Regions from separate parts of the Streptomyces sp. NPDC053541 genome, predicted to be linked through region 3. Evidence: riboswitches for the same ligand, from Rfam matches in the RefSeq annotation. Region 3 holds a riboswitch; each other region holds the start of a gene.
What was found. Region 3 has a riboswitch for cyclic di-AMP ahead of ACIGW2_RS08855 (transglycosylase SLT domain-containing protein). Riboswitches for the same ligand answer to the same signal wherever they lie in the genome.

Region 1 (4,552 bases), on a different contig from region 3:
TCCCGGGGGCGCTGGGTGGCCACCCACTACGGGCTCTACAACACCGTCTGCGGGATCGGCATCACGCTCGGGAATCTCGGAACGGGCGTGCTGCTGGACGCGACCGGCTGGTCGGCGGTGCCGTGGCTGGTGCTGTGCGCGGTCGGGCTCGGCTGCGCGGCGGCGATGGCGGCCCTGGCGCGCGGCGGGCGGCTCGCGGAGCGCCCCGCCGTACGCCAGTCGGCCGAGGAGGAGTCGCCGACCCGCACGGGCTGACGGCACCCTGGGGTGGTCGCGGTGGTGTCCGCGGCCGGGCGCATCCAGGGAGAGCACAGGTGGCGCGAGCAGCGGGAGCGCCGGGTGGGGCGCGGGGCGGGCCTGCGGGCGCCGACCCCGGGCCGTACCGCGGTGCCCGGCGCTTCCTGCGGGCGCTGCCGCCGCTGGTGATCGTCGGCGGGGTGGTCTACGACCTGATGACCCCGCCCGCGTTCACCGCCGCCCCCATGTACGCGGCGGCGCCGCTGATCGCCGCTCCCTTCTTCTCGACCCTGACGACGCTGCTGACCGGGATCGCGGCGGTCCTGGCGTGCGTCGGGCTGCACAACTACAACGCGACGGCCGACACGATCCCGGCCCTCACGGAGTCCCTGACGGTCGCCACGGTCTCGGCGCTGGCGGTGCTGGTCAGCCGGGTGGTGCGGCGCAGCGGGGAGCGGCTGGCCTCGGCCCGGGTGATCGCCGAGACGGCGCAGCGGGCGGTGCTGCCGGCGCCGGCCGAGCGGATCGGCGGGCTGCAGATCGCGGCGCGGTACGAGGCGGCGCAGGCCGACGCGTTCATCGGCGGCGACCTGTTCGCGGTCCAGGACACGCCCTTCGGGGTACGGCTGGTGGTCGGCGACGTGCGGGGCAAGGGGCTCGACGCGGTCGAGGCGGTGGCGGTGGTCATCGGCGCCTTCCGGGAGGCGGCCGAACAGGAGGCCACCCTGGAGGAGGTGGCCGAGCGGCTGGAGCGGGCGCTGGCCCGGGAAGGCACGCGGCGGACCGGGCTGGACGCCTTCGAGGGGTTCACGACGGCGGTGCTGGCCGAGATCCCGGGCGGTGACCGGGTGGTCCGGGTGGTCAACCGCGGGCATCCGGAGCCGCTGCTGCTGCACGCGGACGGCGGCGTCGAGCCCCTGCTGCCGAGCGAGGCGGCACTGCCGCTGGGCATGGGGGAGTTGGCGGTCTGGCCGGACCGGGTGGACGTGTCGCCGTATCCGCCGGGGGCGACGCTGCTCTTCTACACGGACGGGCTGTCGGAGGCGCGGGACGCGGCGGGCGAGTTCTACGACCCGAAGGGGCGGCTCGCGGGGCGCCTCTTCCCGGGGCCGGAGGAGTTGCTCGACGCGCTGGTGGCCGATGTGCGGCGGCACACGGGCGGGGCGACGACGGACGACATGGCGCTGCTCGCGGTGGCCCGCCCGGCGGCGGGGCAGCCGGAGCGGCGACGCACCATGCCGGTGGTGCCGGGGGACAGTGGCGCCCGGGGCGGGACAGGGACCGGGACCCGGGGCGGGACCGGGAGTGGGAGCGGGGACGGGAGTGGGAGCGGTGCGCGGCGGTGACAGTGGTGCCGGGCAGGACGCTCGTGGCACCGATGACAGGCCGTAGTCGAAGGGTCTCCCTCCGATAACAATTGACTCAACGTCAGATTCCTTCTGTGAACGCCTGTGTTTCTGAAGGGCGTTCAACTCGGGCGATTCCCTCCCAATTCAGCTAATGATCAAGGGGAACGGCTTGGAATCGGAGGGCCGTGTCTATTAACGTTCGATAACGCAGCGCGGTCGTCACAGCCGTCGCAAGAGACGGCACCGTGCGCGTGCGCCGAATCCCGCAAGGGAACCGGGGAACCACCACTTGGGGTGAATCGGGCCCCACCGCACCCGTGCGGCACGCCCGTAGGAGACCTTCCTGCTCCGAACCCGTCAGCTAACCCGGTAGGCGAGAAGGAAGGAAAGGAGAGCGCCTCCGTGGCGTCCAACACCCCTGCTCCGCAAACCCCCTTCGCCTCCTACGACGCCGCCGCTGCGCCGGGCGCCCTGGACGGGGGCACGGAGGAGTGGAACCCCACCGAGGACTCCCTGCGCGCGCAGAACCGCTCCGGCGGACGCCACCGTGTCGTCAAGCAGCGCTCCAACTTCGCGCGTTCCTCCACCGTCCTCGGCGTCGGCGTCATCGCCGCCGTCGGCGCCGGCGGTCTGGCCACCGCGCAGCAGAAGCCCCCGGTCTCGATAGCCCTGCCGGACGTCGACCTGCCCGACGCCGCGGACCTGCCCGGCGTCGGCGAGCTCATCGGCGCCTCCGACGACCACGAGGACTCCGGCTCCGAGGCCGCGGGCAACGCCGCCCAGCCGCTCACCGCGCTGACCTACACCACCCCCGACGCCGCCCCGCAGAGCGCCGGCAACGCGGCGACCGGGACGCGGACGACCGCCGACGCGGGCGAGGCGCTGCGCGCCCGGATCCTCCAGCAGGCCGAGCAGCAGCAGGCCGTCGCCGACGCCGCCGAGAAGGAGGCCGCGGAGAAGCTCGCGGCCGAGAAGGCGGCGGCCGAGGCCCAGGCCAAGGCGGACGCGGCGGAGAAGGCGGCCGCCGAGGCGAAGCGCAAGGCCGAGGAGGAGGCCGCGGCGAAGGCCGAGGCCGAGCGCCTGGCCCAGCTCGCCGCCAGCTACGCGCTGCCGACCACCTCGTACACGATCACCTCCACCTACGGCGAGGCCGGCTCCATGTGGTCCTCCGGCTACCACACCGGACTGGACTTCGCCGCCCCCACCGGCACCCCGGTCAAGGCCGTCCACGGCGCCACCGTGAAGTCGGCCGGCTGGTCCGGCGCCTACGGCTACCGGATCGTCCTGGAGATGGCGGACGGCACCGAGGTCTGGTACTGCCACCTCTCCTCCATGACCGTCGGCGTCGGCCAGTCCGTCGGCACCGGCGAGACCATCGGCCGCGTCGGCGCCACCGGCAACGTCACCGGCCCCCACCTCCACCTCGAGGTGCACACCCCGTCCGGCGACGGCATCGACCCGGCCGCCTGGCTGCGCTCCAAGGGCCTGTCCGTCTAGGGCGCGGGTCCGGGGCGCCGGTGCTGAGTGGGTGGCGCCGCCGCTGAGTGGGTGGCGCGCGGTGCGCTGGGCGCGCGGTGCGTGGTGCCTGTGCGGGGTCGGTCCGGAATAGCGTGACCGGCGGGCGGAGTTGATCTCTTCATGACTTCACTCCGCCGTCTCGGCACCTCCGACCTGCATGTCTTCCCGCTCGCCCTCGGTGGCAACGTCTTCGGCTGGAGCGCCGACGAAGCGCAGTCCTTCGCCGTGCTCGACGCCTACGTCGCCGCCGGCGGCAACTTCGTCGACACCGCCGACGTCTACTCGGCCTGGGCCGAGGGCAACCGGGGCGGCGAGTCCGAGACGGTGATCGGCCGCTGGCTGGCCTCCCGGGGCAACCGCTCGGACATCCTCGTCGCCACCAAGGTCGGCGCCCACCCGGACTTCAAGGGCCTGAGCGCCGCGACCATCAAGGCCGCCGCCGAGGAGTCGCTGCGCCGGCTCGGCACCGACCACATCGACCTCTACTACACGCACTTCGACGACGAGTCGGTGCCGGTGGAGGAGATCGTCACCGCCCTGGACCAGCTGGTGAAGGACGGCAAGGTGCGTGCCGTCGCCGCCTCCAACATCTCCCCCGAGCGGCTGCGGGCCTCGCTCGACTTCGCCGAGGCCGAGGGCCTCGCCCGCTACGTCGCCCTCCAGCCGCACTACAACCTGGTCTCCCGCGAGACCTACGAGGGCCCGCTGCTCGACGTCGCCCGGCAGGGCGGCCTCGCGGCCGTGCCGTACTACGGCCTGGCGTCCGGCTTCCTCACCGGCAAGTACCGCCCCGGCAAGGTCGTCGACAGCGTCCGCGCCCCGCGGGCCGCCGCGCTCGCCGAGACCGAGCGCGGGCAGCGGGTGCTCGCCGCCCTGGACGCGGTCGCCGAGGCGCGCGGCGCCGAGCCCGCCACCGTCGCCCTCGCCTGGCTCGCCTCCCGCCCCACCGTCGCCGCGCCGATCGCCTCGGCCCGTACGGTCGAGCAGCTCCCGGCCCTCGTCGCGGTCGCCGACCTGGAGCTCACCGAGGCCGAGCTGGCCACCCTGACCGAGGCCTCCGAGGCATCTGAGGCCTCCGAGGCCTGAGCGGGGCCGGAGCCGGGGGCGGGGGTCCCGGGGCCGCGCGGCTCGCGCGGCCGGTGCGGCCGGTGCGGTGGGCGGTCCGCCGTCTGCCCGTCTGCCCGTCAGCCGTATGCGGTCTGCCCGCCTGCGGTCCGTCGGCCGCGGCTGCGGTCCGGCTAGCTCCGGTACGGGTTGTAGCCGCCGTAGTCCAGGTACTGCGGCGGCGCCCAGACCCGGCCGGTCGCCCGGGCCGCGTAGGTCAGGGCCGGGGAGGCCACCTGGCGGCGCTGCCACAGGTGGTGCAGCAGCTCCTGCTCGCGGGCGGTGAAGTCCTGCGGGGCCAGTCCGCGGCGGGCCCGGTGCCGCAGGAAGGCCAGGGTGGTGGC
Region 2 (4,552 bases), on a different contig from region 3:
GACGTACTGCCGCATCGGGTAGGCGAGCGCCACCACGAGCGAGCAGACCACGAGGGCCAGGAAGGCCGCGCGGCCGGTGAGCCGGGAGCGGCGGGCCTGGCGGCGGGTCTGGGAGCGGTAGACGCGGGCGGCGGTCTGCTCGCCGAGCAGCCTGATCCGGGTCGCGGTCGAGAACCGGTCCCGGTTCTTCACTGCCATGTCCCGTGCCTCCCCTGGTCACCTGATCAAACGTGCGTCCCCGCACACGGTACGGGACCGAGTGCGGGGACGTCCGGAGGTGCCTCACGGCGCCGGTGTCAGCGCTGGATGTCAGCGCCGGATGTCAGCCCTTGAAGCGCGGGAAGGCGCTGCGGCCGGCGTAGACGGCGGCGTCGTCGAGGATCTCCTCGATGCGCAGCAGCTGGTTGTACTTGGCGACGCGCTCGGAGCGGGCCGGGGCGCCGGTCTTGATCTGGCCGCAGTTGGTGGCGACGGCGAGGTCGGCGATGGTGACGTCCTCGGTCTCGCCGGAGCGGTGGGACATCATGCACTTGAAGCCGTTGCGCTGGGCCAGCTCGACGGCGTCCAGGGTCTCGGTCAGCGAGCCGATCTGGTTGACCTTGACCAGGAGGGCGTTCGCGGAGCCCTCCTCGATGCCGCGGGCCAGGCGCTCCGGGTTGGTGACGAAGAGGTCGTCGCCGACGAGCTGGACCTTGGAGCCGAGCTTCTCGGTGATGACCTTCCAGCCGGCCCAGTCGTCCTCGAACAGCGGGTCCTCGATGGAGACGAGCGGGTACGCGGAGACGAGCTCCTCGTAGTACTCGGTCATCTCGGCGGCGGAGCGGGCCTTGCCCTCGAACTCGTACTTGCCGTCCTTGTAGAACTCGGAGGCGGCGCAGTCGAGCGCGAGCGCGATGTCCTTGCCGGGCACGTAGCCGGCCTGCTTGATGGCCTCGAGGATGAGGTCGAGGGCCTCGCGGTTGGACCCCAGGTTGGGGGCGAAGCCGCCCTCGTCGCCGAGGCCGGTGGACAGGCCCTTGGACTTCAGGACGGACTTGAGGGTGTGGTAGACCTCGGTGCCCCAGCGCAGGGCCTCGGAGAAGGACTCGGCGCCGATCGGCGCGATCATGAACTCCTGGATGTCCACGTTGGAGTCGGCGTGCGAGCCGCCGTTCAGGATGTTCATCATCGGAACGGGCAGCAGGTGCGCGTTCGGGCCGCCGAGGTAGCGGAAGAGCGGCAGGTCGGAGGCCTCGGAGGCGGCGTGCGCCACGGCGAGGGAGACGCCGAGGATGGCGTTGGCGCCGAGCGAGGACTTGTCCGGGGTGGCGTCCAGGTCGAACATCGCCTGGTCGATCAGGCGCTGCTCGGTGGCGTCGTAGCCGACGAGCTCCGGGCCGATCTGCTCGATGACGGCGAGAACGGCCTTCTCGACACCCTTGCCCTGGTAGCGGTTGGGGTCACCGTCGCGGAGCTCGAGGGCCTCGAACGCACCGGTGGAGGCACCGGACGGAACGGCAGCACGGCCGGTGCTGCCGTCGTCGAGGCCGACCTCGACCTCGACCGTGGGGTTGCCTCGGGAGTCCAGGATTTCCCGGGCTACGACGACGTCGATGGACGGCACGAGCATCTCCTTCTGGGATGTGACGCTGATTGTGACGCATGCGGCAAGGACTCGTTCGCCTTGCGACAAGAGCCTAACCGGCTCGGGGGCTCCGGCCAGCCGGGCGCCCGCCCCCTGGGACGAAAAAGGACCCAAGGGCACGCGTATGGGGGCGAAAGACCCCGGTTACCGAGGAGTACGAAACCGGCCCGGAGCGGGATGCTCCGGGCCGGCCTCGTCGGTCACCGCGGGGAGGGGGAGGAAGGGGACGACCGCCGGACCGTCCCCCGCTGCCTCGGGTGCTCCGGGACTACTTCAGGTGGAGCTGCTGACCCGGGTAGATCAGGTCGGCGTCCTGGACGACGTCCTTGTTCAGCTCGAAGAGCTTCGCCCAGCCGCCCTTGACACCGTGCGCCTGGGCGATCTTGCTGAGGGTGTCGCCGGGGACGACCTTGTACTCGCCGTCGCCCTTCTTGACCTTCTTGCCGGTCGGGGTGGTGACGGTCTTCTGCGCGCTCTTCTTGGTGCTCTTCGGAGCGGCCTGCTTCGGGGCGGCCTGCTTCGGGGCCTGGCGCTGCTCGCTGCGGGTGGTCGGCTGCTCGGTGGAGCGCTCGGCGGTGGAGCCGCTGTCCGAGGAGGCGGAGCCGCCGTCGTACGAGGCGCTGGAGAGGCCCACGCCACAGCTCGGCCAGGCGCCCTTGCCCTGGCCCGCGAGGACCTTCTCGGCGACGGCGATCTGCTGCGCCTTCGAGGCGAGGTCGGCGCGCGGGGCGTAGGCGGTGCCACCGAAGGCGGCCCAGGTGGAGTTGGTGAACTGCAGGCCGCCGTAGAAGCCGTTGCCGGTGTTGATGGACCAGTTGCCGCCGGACTCGCACTGGGCGACGGCGTCCCACTCGGAGGCGGTGGCGGCCGAGGCGGAGCCCGCGGTCATCAGCGGGGCGGCGACGGCGACGCCGGCCACGCCGACGAGGGCGACGGCGCGGGTGGCCTTGAAGGCACGACGGTGTTTGCCCTTGCCGGAAAGCAGCATGGAAGTTCTCCTCACCGACGCCTGCGAGGTGAGCTGTCGGGTTCGGGCGAGTGAGCTGCCCGGCCGCGTGTCCTTGCACGCGGCTTCACCCCAAGCCGGTCGCCGGCCGCCCGTCTCGGGCGGCCGGGGACGGCACCTACCTTGGGTCCCCCGCTCCTGCCTTCGGCGCTTGCGCGACGACTGTTCCCATCGGATCGGCGGCAGGATTCGGCGTACCGGTCGACGGGGCCCGCGGTGGCGAGCGGTGACGACCGTAGACAGAGACCCGGGAGAAGTTCAAAGACCCTCAACCCGGAAAAATCGCCCCTACTTGCACCCCGTCAGGTCCTGTTTGCCCAGGTGAGGGGTGCGATGAGCAAAGTTTGCGGGCGTGACACGCCAGTTCGGGAAGAGAGACTCATGTCTCACTTGCACAGAACCGGACATATGGCCCTGAACTACTTCGCGGGCGCGGTCGATTCGGGGCCCAACTCCAGGCTCTGACCAGGGAGGATGAGGTCGGGGTCAGAGCCGACCGTTTCCTTGTTGGCGTCGTAGAGGGCGGTCCAGCCACCGAGCAGGCCGTTCTCCTGCGCAATGCCCGACAGACTGTCACCCGGCTTGACGAGGTATTCGCCCGCCTTGTCCGAGGTGCCCGAATCGTTCGCCCCGTTACCGCCGGTCGCGTCACCCTTCGCCCCGTCAGCGGGCGCGGCGTGACGTCCGGACTCGACTGTTCCGCCCGTTGTGTCCGTTTCATCTGTCGCGGCGTCACCCCGGTGCCGGCCCGTGCCGGGCGCGGGGGCGGAGGTCGTCGGATCCGAGGCGCCGGGGGTGCCGGGGAGACCCGGGAGGCCGGGCGTGGCCGGGCTCGCGGGGGTCGCCGGGGTGGCGGGCGCGGTCGTGGACCCGGGGGTGGAGCCGGGGGCCGACGGGGTGCCGGTGCCGGCTCCGGTGGAGGGCGTGGCGGGCGTCGCGGGGGCGGCCGGGGTCGCCGGAGCGGTCGTCCCGGCCGAGGGGGCGGTGGTGGTGCCGCCGGAGCCGGCGGCGGTGCCGGTCGAGGTGCCGGGCAGGCCGTCGGTGCGGTTGGACTCCGGGAGCGGGCCGGTGGGCTCCGCGGGCGTGACGCCCGGGCCCGGGTCGACGTTCGGGGTCCTGCCGTCGTGGGTCAGGCCGGCGATCGGCGCGCAGGTGGCCCACTGGGTGTCGCCCGCGGCGAACGCCTTGTCCGCGACGGCGATCTGCTGGGCCCGGCTCGCCAGGTCCGCGCTCGGCGCGTAGGCCAGGCCGCCGTGCCGCTCCCACCCCTCCTGGGTGAACTGGAGCCCGCCGTAGAGGCCGTTGCCGAAGTTGGCGCTCCACGCGCCGCCCGACTCGCACTCGGCGACCCGGTCCCAGGTCGCCGCGTCGGCGGCGGAGGCGGAGCCGGTGGCGAGCAACGGCAGCGCCATGGCCGAGCCGGTCACACCCGCCGCGACGACGAGCGCGGGGGCCTGGCGGGGTCTGCGGTGACGTCCGTTTCCGGAGCGCATGCGGAGTGCCTTTCGCGTGACTGCTGAGACTGCTGGTGAACGTAGCGGCATTCGAACGCACGTCACAAGTCGATGCAGCGCAGATCACGCGAAGATCACAGCATTGACGCCCCGTCAGTTCGCGGACGTTTTGTGGGAAGCGCTGAACGCGACCGGAAGCGTGCGCAGGCCACGCATGATGAGCCCGCCGCGCCACCGGAGTTCGGCCGGATCGGCCCCGAGTCGCAGGTCCGGCAGGCGAGTCAGCAGGGTCGCCAGCGCCGTCTGCCCCTCCAGGCGGGCCAGCGGGGCGCCCAGGCAGTAGTGGATGCCGTGCCCGTACCCGAGGTGCTGGTTGTCACGGCGCGCCAGATCCAGGGTGTCCGGCGCCTCGAAGCGCGCCGGATCGCGGTCGGCGGCCGCGAGCACCACCAGGACCGGGTCGCCGGC
Region 3 (4,552 bases):
CGGGCGGCGCCGTTGGGTCGTGACTTTCGGGTCGGGCCGGATGAGCGGGCGCACCTCCCGTGCCCGAAGGGCTAGGGGGGAGAGCGGCGGCCGGTGCATGGGGTCTCCGCGGGCCCGCCGGGGTCCGGGGGAAGAGCACACGGCGGAGGTGGGCCACCCACCTCCCCGGCCGCCAGGCCGAGGGGGCGGACGCGACGCGGGGCCCATGGGTGAAGCCCAGGGGGCCGTCGGCGACCGGCGACGACGCGTCGAGCGCGGTGCTGGGGGCGCCCTCCCAGGCTCCGCCGGGGACCCCCACCCAGGGGAAGCTCTGGGGGAGCCGGCAGCCCGGCAAGACCCGGAAGGGACGGCCTAAGGTCGGGTACGGGTCGGCGCACCGCCGACCGCCCGTGGACCGCCGAAGGGATTCCGCCATGCCGGCCGACGCCGTCACGCCCGCCACCGCCGGCCCGCTCGCGCGCTTCGGACTCGGGACCGCCGCCGTCGGGCGGCCCGGCTACATCACGCTCGGGCGAGAGCTGGACCTTCCCGGCGAGCGGAGCGTCGCGGCGCTCCGGGACCGCACGCACGCCCTCCTCGACGCCGCGTACGCGGCCGGCGTGCGCTACTTCGACACGGCCCGCTCCTACGGGCGTGCCGAGGAGTTCCTCGCCGGCTGGCTGGACGCGCGCCCGGAGGCGGCCGCGGCGGTCACGGTCGGCAGCAAGTGGGGCTACACCTACACCGCCGACTGGCGCGTCTCCGGCGTCGCCGCGCACGAGGTGAAGGAACACTCCGTGGCCGTGTTCGAGCGCCAGGCAGCGGAGACCCGCGCCCTGCTCGGGCGCCGTCTCGACGTGTACCTGGTCCACTCGGTCACCCCGGACAGTCCCGCGCTCACGGACCCGGCACTGCACGCCCGGCTCGCGGACCTCGCCGCCGAGGGGGTACGGGTCGGGCTGTCCACCAGCGGCCCGGCGCAGGCCGGGACGATCCGGGCGGCGCGGAAGGTGAGCGTCGCGGGCCGGCCGCTCTTCACCGCCGTGCAGGCCACCTGGAACCTGCTCGAACCCTCCGCGGGCCCGGCGCTCGCCGAGGCGCACGAGGCCGGCTGGCTCGTGGTGGTGAAGGAGGCGCTGGCCAACGGCCGGCTCGCCGGGCGCAACGCCACCGGCGCGGACACCGCCGCGCTCCGTGCGGTCGCCGCCCGCACCGGGGCCGGCGCCGACGCCGTGGCCCTGGCCGCGGCGGCCGCGCGCCCCTGGGCCGACGTGGTGCTCTCGGGCGCCGCGACCGAGGAGCAGCTGGCCTCCAACCTCACCGCCGCCCGGCTCTCCCTCGGCCCGGCGGACCTCGCCGCGCTCGACGCCCTGGCGGGAGAGCCCGGCGTCTACTGGCGGCACCGCGCCCGACTCGCCTGGTCCTGAGTCCGGCCCCGGGACCGCCGGGCCGATAGCTGGCAAAACGGGCGATGTCCGCTTATTGCCCTGCAATGCCGAAATGCCGAAGTGATTCCTGAAGGGGGCCATTCGAGGGGAAAAGGCGAACGGTGCGGCACGGCGCGGAGCGGGGTGAGGTGGGTCACTCCGCGCCCTTCCCCGGGAAGGCCCGCGAAGGCTGCCGGGACGTCAGGAAGGCCCGTGCCGCGAAGAATTGGGGAAGGGGTCCGGAGCGGGTGGAATGATCCTTTCGAATTCCCCGGCCGATCAATTCGGTGGAATGAATTCGCGTCTTGTTTTCGATATTTGTCTTCGCATACGGTCGCCCGGAAACCGGACGGAAACGCCGAATCCTGCCGCCGCCCGGTCGACCGCACTCACCACCCTTCCGGCAGGAGCGGGGGACCCACGTTCTCCGCCGGCCCCGGTCCTCCGGGGACGGCTCGGGGTGAAGCCGCGCGCAGCGGCCGGGCATCTCCTGCCCGAACCCGACAGCTCACCTCGCAGGCGAAGGAGAGGACTCGCCATGCGTGGAACCGGCAAGCACCGCCGTCCGAAGAACACCCCGCTCACCCGTGGCATCGCCGCCGTCGGCCTCACCGGCAGCGCCGCCCTCGCCCTGCCGCTGGCCGCCGCCGGCACGGCGGGCGCGGCCACTCCGCAGACCGCCCCGACCGTCGCCCAGACCGTCGCAGTGGCAAAGCAGGTGGCCCGCACGGCTCCCGCCGCGGCCCCCGCGTCCGTGCACGGGGCGCCGGTGAAGTATTCCGTCGTGGCCGGTGACTCGCTGTCGAAGATCGCCGGGAAGTACGGGGTGCGCGGCGGCTGGAAGAAGCTCTACAAGGACAACCGCCACGTCGTGGGCGGCGACCCGCGGCTGATCCACCCCGGCCAGCGGCTCACCGTCGCCGCGGGCGGGAGCGGAGCCACCAAGGCCGCCACCAAGGCCGCCACCAAGGCCGCCCCCAGGACCGCGGCCAAGGCCGCCACCGCCACGAGCGGCGGCGCCGCCGCCTCCGCGAAGGCCGCGCAGCCGAAGGCGGTCCAGGCCGTCGCGACCTCGGCCGGTTCCGCCTCCTCCGCCGGCTACACGTACGCGGACAACCTGGAGGGCTGGATCCGCGAGTCCCTGGACATCATGGCCCGCGAGGGCATCCCCGGCAGCTTCGACGGCATCTACCGCAACATCATGCGCGAGTCCTCCGGCAACCCCCAGGCCATCAACAACTGGGACTCCAACGCCGCCGCCGGCACCCCGTCCAAGGGCCTGCTCCAGGTGATCGACCCCACCTTCCGTGCCTACCACGTGGCCGGCACCTCCTTCGACCCGTACGACCCGGTCGCCAACATCACCGCGGCCTGCAACTACGCCGCCGACCGCTACGGCTCCATCGACAACGTCTTCGGCGCCTACTGACGCACCGTCCGCGGATGCCGCACCCGGCATCCGCGGACACGGCAAGCCGCGCTCGCCCACCTGACGACTCATCTCACTCGATCAGGTGAAACCTTCTCGGCCTTTCGTCCGTCCTCTCCAGCGGGATCCGTCGGGAGAGACACGGGGAGTGGGCACCACATGGGGCTGAAGGGCACGTACAAGCCGCAGATAGCAGCGGTCGCTTCGGCGATCGCGCTGAGTCTGGCCGCCTGGGGGGCCGCCGTGCTGTCGGACACGGAGGCGGAGGCGCGTGCGGACGCGGGCGGGGGCGCCGGCGCGGGCTCGCGCCAGGAGCAGCCGGCTCCGCCCGCGCAGGACGGCAAGGGCCCGGCCCAGGTGAAGCCCGCGAAGGTGCCGGAGAGCATCGCGCACGCCACCGAGGCCGGCGGGACGTCGGTGAGCATCACCATCGACGACGGTCCCGACCCGCGCTGGACGCCCCGGATGCTCGACATCCTCAAGGAGAACGGCGTCAAGGCCACCTTCTGCATGGTCGGGCCCCACGCCCAGGAGCACCCGCAGCTGGTGAAGCGGGTCGTCGCCGAGGGCCACCGGCTGTGCGACCACACCATGGACCACGACACCACCATGGACAAGAAGCCGGTCGCGTACCAGAAGCAGCAGATCCTCGACGCCAAGCGCCTGATCGAGGAGGCGGCCGGCGGCGCGAAGGTCGAGTACTACCGTGCCCCCGGCGGCGCCTTCACCCCGGACAGCCGGAAGATCGCCGCGGCCGAGGGCATGCGCCCGCTCGGCTGGAACGTGGACACCAAGGACTTCGAGCTGCCCGGCACCGCGGCCATCGTCAACACCGTGAAGAGCGAGCTCTCCAACGGCCCGACGATCCTCTTCCACGACGGCGGCGGCGACCGCACCCAGACCGTCGAGGCCCTCCGGCAGATCCTGCCCTGGCTCAAGGAGCAGGGTCACCCGGCCAGCTTCCCCGTCCGCACCACGCCCTGACGGCCCGTACGGGCCGGCCCTGATCGGTCCTGTTCAGCCCTGACCGGCTCCGGTCAGGGCTGCTGGAAGCCGGCCTCCCGGAGGATCTTCTGTGCCTCGGGCGAGGACAGCCAGGCGACGAACGCGGCGGCGGCCTCCGCGTGCCGCGAGTCCTTGAGCGTCGCGGCGGGGTACCGGGCGACGGCGTTCTGCGCGTCCGGGATGTCGACGGCGTCGACCTTGTCCGCGGCGCTCTCGGCGTCCGTCCGGTAGACGAGACCGGCGTCGGCCTCGCCGAGCTCGACCTTGCTCAGGACGGCCCGCACGTTGGGCTCCTGGGAGACGGGCTTCACCGTCAGCCGCTGCCGGTCCAGGATCTGCTTGCTGTACTTGCCCGCCGGCACCTCGGGCGCGGCGAGCACCACCTTGACCCCGGCGTCGGCGAGGTCCTTCAGCTCGTCGATCTTGAGCGGGTTGCCCTCGCCGGTGGCGATGACGAGCCGGTTCCCGGCGATGACGGACGGCGTTCCGGTGTCGCCCTTCACCTTGTCCATGCTCGTGGTGTCCGCGGTGACCAGGACGTCGGCGGGCGAGCCCTGCGAGACCTGGGCGACGAGCTCCTGCGAGCCGGCGAAGGAGAAGGTCAGGCGGGTACCGGGGTGGGACTTCTCGTACGCCGCCCCGGCCGTCCGGAACGCGTCGGTGAGGGAGGCCGCGGCGAGCACGGTCAGCCGCGTGGAACCGGAGGCGGCGC

Region 1: another riboswitch for cyclic di-AMP. It lies ahead of ACIGW2_RS13725 (M23 family metallopeptidase); the one in region 3 lies ahead of ACIGW2_RS08855 (transglycosylase SLT domain-containing protein).
Region 2: another riboswitch for cyclic di-AMP. It lies ahead of ACIGW2_RS31015 (transglycosylase family protein); the one in region 3 lies ahead of ACIGW2_RS08855 (transglycosylase SLT domain-containing protein).

Annotation. Positions count from the first base shown of each region.
Region 1 covers NZ_JBITXM010000004.1:669,195-673,746, forward strand. The annotation lists gene ACIGW2_RS13715 (MFS transporter) at 1-255, shown strand, start outside; gene ACIGW2_RS13720 (PP2C family protein-serine/threonine phosphatase) at 315-1,583, shown strand; cyclic di-AMP (ydaO/yuaA leader) riboswitch at 1,831-1,977, shown strand; gene ACIGW2_RS13725 (M23 family metallopeptidase) at 1,989-3,083, shown strand; gene ACIGW2_RS13730 (aldo/keto reductase) at 3,225-4,190, shown strand; gene ACIGW2_RS13735 (PrsW family intramembrane metalloprotease) at 4,343-4,552, opposite strand, start outside.
Region 2 covers NZ_JBITXM010000013.1:79,957-84,508, forward strand. The annotation lists gene ACIGW2_RS31005 (septum formation initiator family protein) at 1-198, opposite strand, end outside; gene eno (phosphopyruvate hydratase) at 323-1,609, opposite strand; gene ACIGW2_RS31015 (transglycosylase family protein) at 1,893-2,612, opposite strand; cyclic di-AMP (ydaO/yuaA leader) riboswitch at 2,616-2,790, opposite strand; gene ACIGW2_RS31020 (transglycosylase family protein) at 3,050-4,123, opposite strand; gene ACIGW2_RS31025 (cytochrome P450) at 4,238-4,552, opposite strand, start outside.
Region 3 covers NZ_JBITXM010000003.1:366,918-371,469, forward strand. The annotation lists gene ACIGW2_RS08850 (aldo/keto reductase) at 414-1,406, shown strand; cyclic di-AMP (ydaO/yuaA leader) riboswitch at 1,787-1,941, shown strand; gene ACIGW2_RS08855 (transglycosylase SLT domain-containing protein) at 1,945-2,835, shown strand; gene ACIGW2_RS08860 (polysaccharide deacetylase family protein) at 2,995-3,819, shown strand; gene modA (molybdate ABC transporter substrate-binding protein) at 3,873-4,552, opposite strand, start outside.